DNA from 4 places in the Alishewanella sp. SMS8 genome. Region 4 is predicted to be linked to each of the others. Evidence: predicted binding sites of a transcription regulator. Region 4 holds the regulator's gene; each other region holds the start of a gene.
What was found. The regulator LexA, encoded in region 4, represses DNA repair genes until DNA is damaged. The targets are predictions, from matches to a motif close to TACTGTATNNNNATACAGTA.
Positions count from the first base shown of each region.

Region 1: a site for LexA is predicted at 1,643-1,662, ahead of umuD (translesion error-prone DNA polymerase V autoproteolytic subunit). Genes of this name have one in related genera too.
Region 2: a site for LexA is predicted at 1,935-1,954, ahead of ORJ01_RS00015 (SulA-like leucine-rich domain-containing protein). Genes of this name have one in related genera too.
Region 3: a site for LexA is predicted at 1,905-1,924, ahead of ORJ01_RS07100 (DNA topoisomerase III). Genes of this name have one in related genera too.

Region 1 covers NZ_JAPJEA010000004.1:90,075-93,239, reverse strand. The annotation lists gene umuC (translesion error-prone DNA polymerase V subunit UmuC) at 1-1,200, opposite strand, end outside; gene umuD (translesion error-prone DNA polymerase V autoproteolytic subunit) at 1,197-1,628, opposite strand; gene ORJ01_RS13365 (AarF/ABC1/UbiB kinase family protein) at 1,775-3,094, shown strand; gene ORJ01_RS13360 (M24 family metallopeptidase) at 3,106-3,165, opposite strand, start outside.
Region 2 covers NZ_JAPJEA010000001.1:1,723-4,887, reverse strand. The annotation lists tRNA gene ORJ01_RS00030 (tRNA-Tyr) at 161-245, opposite strand; gene ORJ01_RS00025 (VC2046/SO_2500 family protein) at 354-830, shown strand; gene ORJ01_RS00020 (YchJ family protein) at 843-1,319, opposite strand; gene ORJ01_RS00015 (SulA-like leucine-rich domain-containing protein) at 1,475-1,909, opposite strand; gene ORJ01_RS00010 (bifunctional diguanylate cyclase/phosphodiesterase) at 2,062-3,165, shown strand, end outside.
Region 3 covers NZ_JAPJEA010000001.1:1,566,104-1,569,268, reverse strand. The annotation lists gene ORJ01_RS07105 (hypothetical protein) at 1-1,622, opposite strand, end outside; gene ORJ01_RS07100 (DNA topoisomerase III) at 1,934-3,165, shown strand, end outside.
Region 4 covers NZ_JAPJEA010000005.1:62,264-65,428, forward strand. The annotation lists gene ctaD (cytochrome c oxidase subunit I) at 1-319, opposite strand, end outside; gene coxB (cytochrome c oxidase subunit II) at 323-1,393, opposite strand; gene lexA (transcriptional repressor LexA) at 1,780-2,400, opposite strand; gene plsB (glycerol-3-phosphate 1-O-acyltransferase PlsB) at 2,481-3,165, shown strand, end outside.

The DNA.
Region 1 (3,165 bases), on a different contig from region 4:
TTGCTTCACGCCTTGGCTGGCAAACCAGATCTTACCTTTACCCGACTGATTATACCGATCGAGTGTTTGCATTAAGCTGGGATCAGCATGATAACTGGCGGTGGGTTCAAATAAGCTGGGTTGATATACGCCCTCATCATAAAAGTCACTTAACATTACGCCGGCTTTGGCATAGCGATAGCCATCGCGCCAGATCTGCTGTAATAAGCGGTTAGCTAAGGGCAAAAAATCACGGGTATCAGCACTAGGCGCGCCCAACGTGGCATTGGCGCTGTTGGCATAATAAGGCTCTTGTGGTTTGCTAAATGGGCTGGTGCGTAAAAATACCGTCAGTTGTCGGGCATGTTGCCGCTCTTTGCGCAGTTTTTGACAGGCTCGTGCCACATACTCGGCAATGGCTTCTTGCAATAATGGCTGCGCGGTAATGCGCTCACCAAAAGAGCGCGAACTGACAATCTCTTTTTTAGTGGGGGGCTGTTCTTCTAACGGGATACACGACTCACCATTCAGCTCGCGCACGGTACGTTCGACCACCACCGAAAATTGCTGGCGAATAAAGCTGGGATTGGCATCTGCTAACTGTAAAGCGGTGTGGATCCCCAGTGCTTGTAAACGGATCGATAACTTATGACCAATGCCCCATACTTCACCAACAGGTAATAATGCCAGCAGCTTACGTTGGCGCGTGACCGCCGTAAGGTCGACCACGCCCTGGGTTTTTGGCCAGGTTTTTGCGGCATGATTGGCTAATTTGGCTAACGTTTTACTCGGCGCAATACCCACACACACGGAAATGCCTTGCCACTGGGCAATGCGCTGCCGGATAAATTGGCCATACTGCGTTAACTCCGAATGCGGTAAGAGGCTCAAATCTAAAAAGGCTTCATCAATACTGTACACCTCAACGGCGGGGGCCATTAATTCTAAGGTGGTCATCACCCGAGCAGACATATCGGCATACAGGGCATAATTCGATGAAAAGGTGACAATACGGTGCTGTTTAATTAACTCGTTAATTTGAAATAACGGCACGCCCATTTTTATGCCCAGCGCTTTCGCTTCTTTAGAGCGCGCCACGACACAGCCGTCGTTATTCGATAACACCACCACCGGGCGGTGCGCTAAGTCAGGCCGAAACAGTTTTTCACAACTGGCATAAAAGTTATTGCAATCGACCAGCGCAAAACACGTTGCTTTCATTTACGATTAAACCGACGAATAGCATTGGTTACCACGCCAAAGATCTGTAACTCATCGGCGTTTTTAATGTGCACTGGCTGATAGCGCGGATTCTCTGGCAGCAGCATCAAATTCATTTTGCAGCTTAAACGCTTCACGGTAAATTCGCCGTTGATTGAAGCCACCACAATGTCTCCGTGTTCAGCAGTGATCGCGCGATCAACCACCAAAACATCATCTTCAAAAATACCGGCTTCAATCATCGAATCCCCCGATACGCGCACAAAAAATGTGGCGGTGGGGTGATGAATACACAACTGGTTTAAATCGATACTTTGCTCGATATAATCTTGCGCGGGTGAAGGGAAGCCCGCAGGCACCTTACTGCTAAAAAAAGGCAACCGAATAGGTGCGCCGGCTTGCGCCTGACCGAGAAACTGAACAGACATGGCATTACCTCAAATACTGTTTATCTATACAGTGTAGTATGCCTTGCTTCAGGTTGCACAACAAGTGCTAACTTATGCCCGAGAAGCAACCAAAAAGCGGTTAGCTGCGTATAGCCTACTATACAGATTGCAAGAGTAAGGTACTTATGTCGGCAGGTAGTTCAAAGGTGCCCGCGCACCGGATATCCCGTTTTGGTAGTTTAGCCTCATTAGCAGGGCGAGTCGCCGGTGGCATGCTGGCTGAAGGGGCACGACAATTAGCCAAAGGCCAAGTGCCGTCTAAAAAAGATTTGTTACTTACCCCAGGCAATGCCAAACGCGTCGCCGATCAATTGGCGCATTTGCGCGGTGCGGCGATGAAAGTCGGTCAGTTATTGTCCATGGACAGCGGTGATATGCTGCCACCAGCTTTAGCTGAAATTTTAGCGCGCTTGCGTGCCAGCGGTAACCCCATGCCCGTTAAGCAGTTAGCACAGGTGTTACGCAACGAATGGGGTGAGCAATGGCAGCGTCATTTCAGTGATTTTACCTTTACGCCTTTAGCCGCCGCCTCGATAGGTCAGGTGCATCAGGCTTATCATGACAATGGCCAGCGCCTTGCGGTAAAAATTCAATATCCGGGGATTAAAGCCAGTATCGACAGTGATGTTGATAACGTGGCAACCTTATTACGCATTAGCGGGCTGGTGCCTAAAAGTGTCGATTATCGTGGGCTCTTAACCGAAGCAAAAGCACAATTACACAGCGAAGCCGATTATTTGCAAGAAGCCACCTACTTGCGGCAGTATCGCCAAGCCTTGGGGCAAAGCCCACACTTTGTGGTACCCGAAGTGTTCTCAGAATTAACCACCGAAAACATTTTGGTGATGAGTTTTGTGGAAGGCAGTGCGTTAGAGGCATTAAGCAGTCATGAGCAAGCCGAGCGCGATCGTGTGATGGGCTTGTTGTTTGAACTGCTGTTTCGTGAATTATTTGAATTTAAATTGGTGCAAACCGATCCGAACTTTGCCAATTATTTATACAACACGAAAACCCAACAACTGGTGTTATTAGATTTTGGCGCTTGTAGGCATTACAGCAGCCGCTTTAGTGATGGTTATCGCCAATTATTTGCTGCGGCCTTAACTGAAGATCACGCGGCCATGGCCGCTGCGTTAACGCAGATTGGTTTTTTCAGCCAACAGATTTTACCCGCACAAAAACAAGCCGTACTTTCATTAGTGAATTTAGCGGCCGAGCCTTTAAAGCACGATAGCGCCTTTGATTTTGGGCAAACGGATTTAGCACTGCGAATTCGTGAAGCGGGCACCGCCTTAAGTATGCAGCAAGATTACTGGCATACACCGCCGGCAGATGCGATCTTTTTACATCGCAAAATAGGTGGTTTGTATTTGTTGGCGGCGCGGTTAAAAGCGCGCGTCAATGTGCGCGCTTTGTTAGCCCCGTATTTAAGCAACGAGGCCTAAAAGTAACGGGGTTAACGCACCAGATGCCACTGTGTTTGCCGACCGGCTAAATAGATCACGCGCCGGCCATC
Region 2 (3,165 bases), on a different contig from region 4:
GAAGAAGAAATTGCTTGCGTTGCTTGCCTTTCAGGCAAGCGCCATGTTGTTCCGCTGTTCAATGCTGCGCATTGTTAAACCTGCTGAAGGTTCTCACCTTGCCCTAAGAGGGTTTTAAAGCGTTTTGATTTAAATTGAAGAAATTAGGCATAAAGAGAAATGGTGGAGGGGGAAGGATTCGAACCTTCGAAGGCAGTGCCGGCAGATTTACAGTCTGATCCCTTTGGCCACTCGGGAACCCCTCCACAAGTGCAGGCGCATATTATCAAATTCAGTTTTTAAGTAAAGCACTTTACTAAAGTTTTTTGACTGTTTGCCGATAAAGCAAACAGTTAGGCTAAAAAGTGTAGATAATGCAAGCAATCATTAACGAATGGCAACTGGGTACAACGCTTAACCAAGCACTGCAACAACAGCATCGTGCTGATTTTGCGTTGTGGTTAGCGGTGTTGTCTCCGGCGGTACAAGAAATGGCGGCTTTTTATACGCCATTACCTAAAAGCGCTGAGGTTAACGCAACGCTCTATCAGCAATTATCTGTGCGTCAACGCCGCAGTTTTGCATGGCAAGAAACTGATGCGGCTGTGTTAGCGCAACTTAATCGATCTGCGCAAACGAGTTTACGCCAATTGAAATTACAAAGCGCTTTAACCCCTGAGCCTTGGGTTAGAAAAGATGATGCCAAAAAATTAGATGGTCGCTTGATGAGTAATTTAGATCAGCATGCTATACGTCGTCTAAGTGGCAAGGAACCACCGCTCCAAGAAGGGGACGAAACCGTGTTATATGAAATGCTGCAAGAACTGAATGCTAACCCTTTACCGCTTTAGTGCTTCTTGATCTTATGCTTGACCGCTTATTAGATGAGTTTGACAATGTTTCACTTTTATCAATGAACCACACGGGCAAAGCTCATTACGTTTTAACTTATGGCTTGGTGTGGCTGACAGTTTGCCACTGTGGTAATACCATTTATCAATAAATTCAAAAAATGACTGTTCTGTGATCACTTCAACGGTGTTATCGATAATAAAGTAGGCTTTGAAACTTACTTCACCTTTATGCATATTCTGGTTGCTCTCGCTGATCGCTAACTTAAAAAAATGCACACTATCAGCAAACTGTTGAATTTCTTCTATCAATTCAGCTGAAAGTTGTGTTGGATGCGTAGTCTGGTAAACATAGTCAATCTGACCAAGACAATAGGCCGTGTAACGTGAACGCATTAGGGCTTCACAATTTGGTGCTAATTCACCTTCTAATACATAAGGGGCACAGCATTCAATAAACGGTTTTTTTGAACAGCAATAACACAGCATCGTTATCTCCACATTAATGCGTGCTAGTTTACCCCTAAGCCAGCTCAGGGTGTTTCACTTTATTGATGATTTATCGTTTTTTGTTAAGTATTGTGATGCATAGCTTAGATAAAGTATGTCACTTGTCACTTGTCACTTGTCACTGATATAGAGTTTTAATGTTGTTTCACCATTGCCTGTGTTAAGGGATACAACGCAGTTTGCTGCTTCTCTGCTAATTGCGCTAATTGCGTTGCTTCCTCATCAGTTAATTCACCACCATGCAACACAACTTTACAGCTAGCACTGTTTATCGCGCGTTGTACTGTTTTCGCTAAATCCTTAACCTGGTGCGGATGAATCATTAAGATTTTTTCTAGAGGGATCTGGCAGCTTGCCCAAAAATTTTTATTAGGTTTCACTTTCGGTGCAATTAATACAATCCAGCCGTCCACATCGCGGTGTTGCTGTAACAATTTTAAGAGTTGGAGTTCAGTGTTATTGCGCTGCAATAAGGTGAGTGGCGGTATTGTTCCAGTATGACTCGTGTTTAACGTTTTGCTGGCACGAGATAGGGTATCGGAATGTAAAAGTTTGGTGGTAGTAAGCATGTAAACCTCTAACTGGTTATTTATACAGTGTATGGTTATACAGTAGTTTTTGTTCAAATAAAAAGCAAGTGTTTTGTGTTTGTTTTTTTAGTCATATCGCTGTCATACAACCTGCATATTCTTTTCATTGTTGTTAATTTTGGATTTGATGTATGGCAACTTCAGAACAGTCTTGTATTGAGCTAAAAAGTATTTTGCAGGCCCGAGCGCTACAACCGCTATTTCAACCTATAGTTGCTTTAAATTCGGCGCAGATCTTCGGTTATGAGGCGTTAATTCGTGGCCCATCGAACAGCCCGCTGCATTCGCCCTTGCAACTTTTTAAAACTGCGCTTTCTTGTAATGCCTTAGCCGAGTTAGAACTGCTGTGTCGAGAGTTGAGTATTGCAGCCTTTGCTATTGCTGGCGTCACTAGTAAATTATTCTTAAACGTTAACCCACTATTATTACTGACCGCTGATCATCCTAGCGGCCTAACCAAGGCGATGTTACAAAAAGCCGGTTTAGATCCGTCACAGGTAGTGATTGAGATTTCTGAACAATATCAAGTAGAAGAGGCGAGTTTATTAATTAAAGCCGTTAAGCATTATCGCGATCTAGGTTTTTTAATTGCCATTGATGATTTGGGCAGCGGTTTTTCGGGTCTGAAACTATGGTCAGAGTTGCAGCCAGATTTTGTTAAAATTGATCGTTATTTCATTAGTGAGATTCATCGTGATCCAACCAAAAAAGCCTTTGTTAAAAATATTATCAGTTTAGCAAAAGCTACCGGCGCGTTGATTATTGCCGAAGGAATTGAAACTCAGGAAGAACTCTTTCAGTGTAAAGAATTAGGCGCTGATTTTGCTCAAGGTTATTTGCTCGGACGGCCAAATGTTAGTTTTATGCAGAATCTCGCGAACAAACTCTTACTTGAAGTTAAGCCTACTTTGCAAAGTCAGGTTAATATCTTACAACTATTGTCGACGGTTGCGCCGATTTCAGCATCATTAACCGCGCTGCAAGTTGCTACAAGGTTTGAACAAGATCACCGCTTACAAACTCTCGCGGTGGTAAATAATAATAATAAGCCTGTAGGTTTAATTTGTCGCTCTGAGTTACAAGCACTTTTCTCGCAAAACTTTGGTCGAGCGCTGAATGAAAAAAGGACGATTGCTCAGATCATGAATACGAAAGCGGTCATTGTCGATGCCGGATGTAGTTTAGATGAAGTTAGCAACATTGTTGCTGAAGATGAGCACAGTGCCGCGAGTTGG
Region 3 (3,165 bases), on a different contig from region 4:
AAACGCTCGATGGTTGCGGCTGAATTGCTCTTCACAAAATTCACTTGTTCTTCAAATTGCACTTTCTGTTTATTAAATTGAAAGCGTTCTAGTTGAATTTGCTGCACCGCCTCGCGCTGTTGTGCTAATTCTTCCCGTAACTGTTTGATCGTTTCGCGTTGCTCGGCCTGATGTTGCGAGGTAATGCTATTTTGATGTTTCAACAATGCTAAATGAGCGCGTAATTGTTCCACATTGTCGCATTGTTCAGGGTTATTCGGTTGCAACAAGGCTTTTAATTCGGCTAATTCGTGTTGCACGTTATGCAGTTGATCCGCTTGTGCTGCATTAATGGCTAGCGCCTCATCCCGCTCTGCTGTTAACGCACTGAGTTGCTCGCTTTGCGTTGCCTGCTCGGTGGCACTGTGTTGTGGCGAGGCCAGTTGTTGCAGTAAGTCTTGGTGCTGTTGCTGCAGTTGTTGCAATTCTTGCTGTAACTGAAGGTTTTCTGTTGCCGTGGCCTGCTCGGCGGCACTGTGTTGTGGCATGGCCAGTTGTTGTAGTAAGTCTTGGTGCTGTTGCTGCAGTTGTTTTAATTCTTGCTGTAACTGAATGCTGTCGGCTAATGCAGATGGCTCTGCTGTGGTTTTTTGACGGCGTATCTGACTCAACAGCGTATCGCGCTCAGAGCTGAGTTCAGCACATTGCTCGGAATATTCGGCCAGTTGCTGATGGATCTGTTTTTTCATTTCAAAGTGTTGGCGTTGCTGCTCTGTCAATCGTTGTTGTAAGGCATCATACTCGGCCTGTAGCTCAGAAAAATGCTGTTGCTCTTGTTGATACTGCGCCACCGCGTTTTGCGCTGCACTTAACGCTTGCTCGGTGTCTTGCTGTGCGCTTTTAGTCTGCTGCAACGTTGTTTCAAGTACTTCGAGTTGCGTTTGAGCTGTGCTTAATTGCTCAGCCAGTTGTTGCTGTGCCGCCTGCTTTTCCTCTAATTGAGCAATTAACTGCTGTTGTTGTTGATACTGTTGTTGTAACTCAGACAATTGCTGCTCGGTGTCGTTAAGCTGTGCTTGCTTTGAGGCGAGAGCGGTTGCGTGCTCAGAGGCTTGAGCATTGGCGGCGGCCACGGCCGCTTGGCTGGCGGTTAGTTGCTCCGTTGCCTTGCTCAGTTGTTGTTCTAACTGGCCCAGTTGTTGTTGCAAAGCGGTGCGTTCTTGTTGCAGGCTGGCAAAGTGTTCTGCCTGTGTGGTCAGTTTCTGTTGTTGGCTGTGCAATGTTTGCTCTAAAGCCGTTTTACGCTGTTCCAACTGCTGCCATTGCTGCTGTGCCTGTTGTAAGTGCTCAACCGCAACCACTTCACCTTGCAGTGCTTCGGCTAATTGTTTTTGCAACTGTGCCGTTTGTTGCGCGCCTTGTCGCTCGGTTTCACGCAAAAACGCTTGCATAAAATCGTCACTGAGTATTGGCGCTTGCTCAAGCTGTCGCTGTTGAGCTTGCTCGTATCGCCACTTTTTATAGTGTGCTATCACCGTTGCTTGTGCGTCAGACACTTTAGACAAAACATAATCTAGCGACACGGTTTTACCGGTACTTTCTAGATCATCACAAATTCTTTTAACATCAGTATATTGCGACATTTTCTACGCCCTCATAGCGAAGCAACAAAACCAGGGTAGGCAAGAAACCCATGTTGACAGCTTAGAAAATAGCCAAGTTGTCAGCAATGTCGATCTACTCAATAATTATGCTGCGATTGCTTTTTAAATATTAAAGCCTCTAAGTAACTAAAATAATTCATTTTAATTTTTATTTGGCGAGTTAAGTTAACGGTCAAAATTGTGGTTTTAAACATCAATATAATCCTTAGGTATTAGTCAGTGTCACAAGTTTTTGCTATTTAATGTTAGGCAAGGTAAATTAACTGATTATTTGTACAGTGTTTTGTCTGATGATTTTATACATTGCAGAAAAGCCCAGCGTTGGCCGTGCCGTAGCCGATGTGCTCCCCAAACCACAGCAAAAAGGCGATGGCTTTATTAAAGCCGCCAATGGCGATGTGGTGACTTGGTGTATTGGTCATTTACTGGAACAGGCAGAACCTGAAGCCTACAATGCCGATTACAAAAGTTGGCGCAAAGCCCACCTGCCAATTATTCCAATAGAATGGAAACAACACGTTAAGTCGCAAACCCGCCAGCAATTTAATGTGGTTAAAAAACTGATCAAAGAAGCCGATGTGTTAGTGAATATGGGCGATCCGGATCGTGTCGGGCAAATTTTGGTGGATGAAGTGATTAATTATGCGGGGATCAGTCAAGCCAAGCGTGCGGCCACCAAGCGCTGTTTAGTGAATGACATGAATCCGGCGGCGATCAGCAAAGCCTTAAAGGATTTGCGCCAAAACACTGATTTTATTCCGTTAGCCACTTCAGCCTTAGCGCGGGCAAGGGCCGATTGGTTGTATGGTATTAATATGACACGGCTATGTACCTTACTAGGCCAAGAGCATGGTTATCAGGGCGTGTTGTCGATCGGCCGTGTGCAAACGCCGGTGTTGGGGTTAGTGGTGCACCGCGATCTAGAGATTGAACACTTTGTAACGAAACCCTTTTATGAGGTGTGGATAACGCTGCAAACCCGCAGTGGTGAGCAATTTAAGGCAAAGTGGCAACCGAGTGCCGCCTGCGAGCCTTACATGGATGAAGATGGCCGGGTGTTACTGAAAAAGTTGGCTGACACCGTGTTAGCAAAGGTGAGGGGCCAAACGGGCCAAGTTAAAGCCGTGAAACGCGAACAAAAAAGCCAGGCTGCACCCTTGCCTTACAATTTATCCTCATTACAAATTGATGCGTCTAAACGCTTTAATTTAAACGCGCAAAAAACCTTAGATATTTGTCAGCAATTGTATGAACGCCATAAGCTAATTACCTATCCGCGTTCTGATTGTCGTTATTTACCGGCGGGTCACTATGCTGAGCGGCAAAAGGTAAGCCAAGCGATTGCCAGCAGTAGTTCGCCATTAAGTGAGGCCTTGAAAACAGCAGATTTAAACTTAAAAAGTAAGGCTTGGAATGACAGCAAGGTAGGGGCGCACCATGCCATTATACCTACCGAGCGGGTGCTGGATGTGCAGCGTCTTTCGCTAGATGAGCGACATATTTATGAGTTAATTGCCCGACA
Region 4 (3,165 bases):
CTGGCGCACCAATCATCATTGGGATCATCCAATTAGCTAAACCGGTAAAGGCCGGCATTACCGCGCCAAATACCATAATTAAGCCATGCACTGTGGTCATTTGGTTAAAGAAGTGAGGTTCGACAAATTGCATACCCGGCTGGAATAACTCCAAACGAATAACCATTGCCATACTGCCGCCAAGGAAAAACATCACCAAAGCGAAAATAAGGTACATGCTGCCGATATCTTTGTGGTTCGTGGTAAACAACCAGCGTTTTATGCCGCTAGGTTTATGATCATGCGCATGATCATCATGTTCAGTAGTAATTGCTGACATCGGTTATTCTCCCTTGCCTTGCTGGACAGCGAACACATCGGCAGCCTGCACGGTATCACCGGTATTATTATCAAAAGCATTACGGGTATAGGTGATGACCGCTGCTAATTCTTTTAAGCTGAGTTGCTTACCAAATGCCTGCATCGCGGTACCCGGGCGACCATTAACCAACACATTAATATGGCCGTTGCGATCGTTAAGGATTAACTCGCTGCCTTTTAACGCAGGGAAAATACCAGGTAACCCCATGCCAGTAGCCTGATGACAGGCGACGCACCAACCTTGATAGATTTTTTCACCGGTACTCATTAACTCTGCCATGCTCATATTCATGGCAAGTAATTCTTGTTCGGCGGCTTTTTCACCGGCGATCCGCGTTTCTTCTTGCTGGATCCACGCTAAATAATCTTCTTCGCTTTTGGCGATCACCACGATTGGCATAAAGCCATGGTCTTTACCGCATAACTCAGTACATTGCCCACGATAAGTGCCAGGCTCGTCTACCCGAGTCCATGCTTCGTTAATAAAGCCAGGGTTCGCATCTTTTTTAATGGCAAATGCAGGTACCCACCACGAGTGAATCACATCATCTGAGGTCATTAAGAAGCGAATTTTTTTCCCAACAGGAATCACTAAAGGCCGATCGACCTCTAATAGATAGTTTTCACCCTTGGCCAGTTTATTGGCCACTTGCTCTCTGGGTGTCGCTAATAATGAAAAGTACTCAACATCGTGTTCAAGGTATTTATAATGCCATTTCCACTGCGAACCGGTAATTTGCACGGTCACATCGGCAGCAGAGGTGTCATCCATCGCCAATAGGGTGGTCGTGGCGGGAAATGCCATCACAACAAGAATAACGACCGGAATGGCCGTCCACAGAATTTCAACCTTGGTACTTTCATGAAATGAAGCCGGCTGCACCCCTCTTGCTTTGCGGTGAAGGATCATGGATACAAACATAATCCCAAACACCACTGCACCGATAGCACAACAAATCCAGAAGATGGTCATATGCAGTTGATAAACCTGCTGACTGATCTCCGTAGCGCCTTTGGTCATATTCAAAGGCATAGATGTTGATGCATTTGCCGATGCGGCAAAAAATAGGGTCGGCAGCGACCAAACCAGACAACGCGTGTTTGTCACTGTACTTCTCCTCTGTCATTTGCATTGCAAACTGCAGAAACCAAGAACACAGAACTACACGGCTTTTATGTAAACCTATCCTGACCGAATCTATGTGGTAAGTTTCGCAATTTCTTATTTTTATTATTTTTTGTGATTTCGAAGCAAGCGCTGAAACCAGCAACTGTTAACTTTAATTATTTTTTGAACAGTTACCGCTTAAGAATTGTCCAGTATGAGCGTTATGTAAACCCCTAAAATGCAAAAGCACCGATAAAACCCAGAGGTCATACCAGTGCAATTATAAATTAACTTGTTGAACAGCGACTATTTTATAGCCAACTGCCGTTACGGATCACACCTACAGCAAGGCCTTCAACGGCAAATTGCTGTTCACGTAAATCGATTTTAATCACCTCAAAATCTGGATTCTCAGGAAGCAATAAAACTTCATGTCCTTGCCGCTGAAAACGCTTTACCGTTACTTCATCATCGACACGGGCGACAATCACTTGGCCATGTTCTGCTTGAGTTGTTTTATGCACGGCTAACAGATCGCCATCGAGGATGCCGATATCTTGCATACTCATACCTTGTACCCGAAGTAAAAAGTCAGCATGGGGTTTAAATAAATGCGCATCAATTTGATAATGATTTTGTACATGCTCAGCGGCTAAAATAGGCTGACCAGCGGCAACTTTGCCCACCAAAGGCAAACCCAATTGCTCGGGAGCGGAATCGTCTTCCAATAAACGGATCCCTCGCGAGGTACCGGGCATCATTTCCAGTACCCCCTTTTTAGCTAAGGCTTTGAGATGTTCTTCCGCTGCATTGGCAGATTTAAAACCTAAACGCAGCGCAATCTCGGCACGCGTGGGTGGCATTCCGGTTTCTTGTTGGTAATCTTTGATTAATTGCAGAATTTCGGCCTGACGAGGCGTTAATGGTCTCATAATGCTGGCTACCTATACAGTAAGTACTGTCAGTATATACAGCCTTTTTCGAAATGCCAAGCGTTGTTCTGCAGCTGAATTTGCCAGCTTACGCAGCTGTGGTATTCTTAGCACTGTTCAGTTTGCTCGGTATCATTATGTTCTCAAGCTTGTCGTTACTGACCTTATTATTAAAATGGCCTATTCGCCTACTCGTTAAATTCAAAATCGTTCCTGATAACCCCCTACAACAACTGGGAGTTAATAAAGAACGGCCATTATTTTATATATGCCACACCGAATCAGCCAGTGATGTCGCCACGCTGCGTCGCGTTTGCCAGCAACTAGCCTTGCCCGATCCGCTTAGCCATGTCGAACTGCGGGGGCAGAAATTATCACGCATCTTATTTCTCGAAAAACCTCACCAAATCATTGGTGGCCGCAGCGATACCCGTGCATTAAAGCAAGGACAAACATTACTCGCGGCTCATTTAGCCAACCCCAAATTACAGGCACAGCTGATGCCGATCTCGATCTTATGGGGTCGTGCACCAGGTAAGGAAGACAGTATTAAATGGTTACTGGGGGAAGCACATTCACCTAACTGGTTAGCTAAGTTACTGATTGTATTTATCTCAGGTCGACACACGCTGGTGCGCTTAAGTAAACCAGTAGATCTACAACAAATGGCTGGACAATTTGGCGCTGAAGCCAGCACTGCCAGAAAACTGCTGCGCATGTCACGGATCCACTTTTATCGACAGAGACTGGCAGCAACAGGGCCAA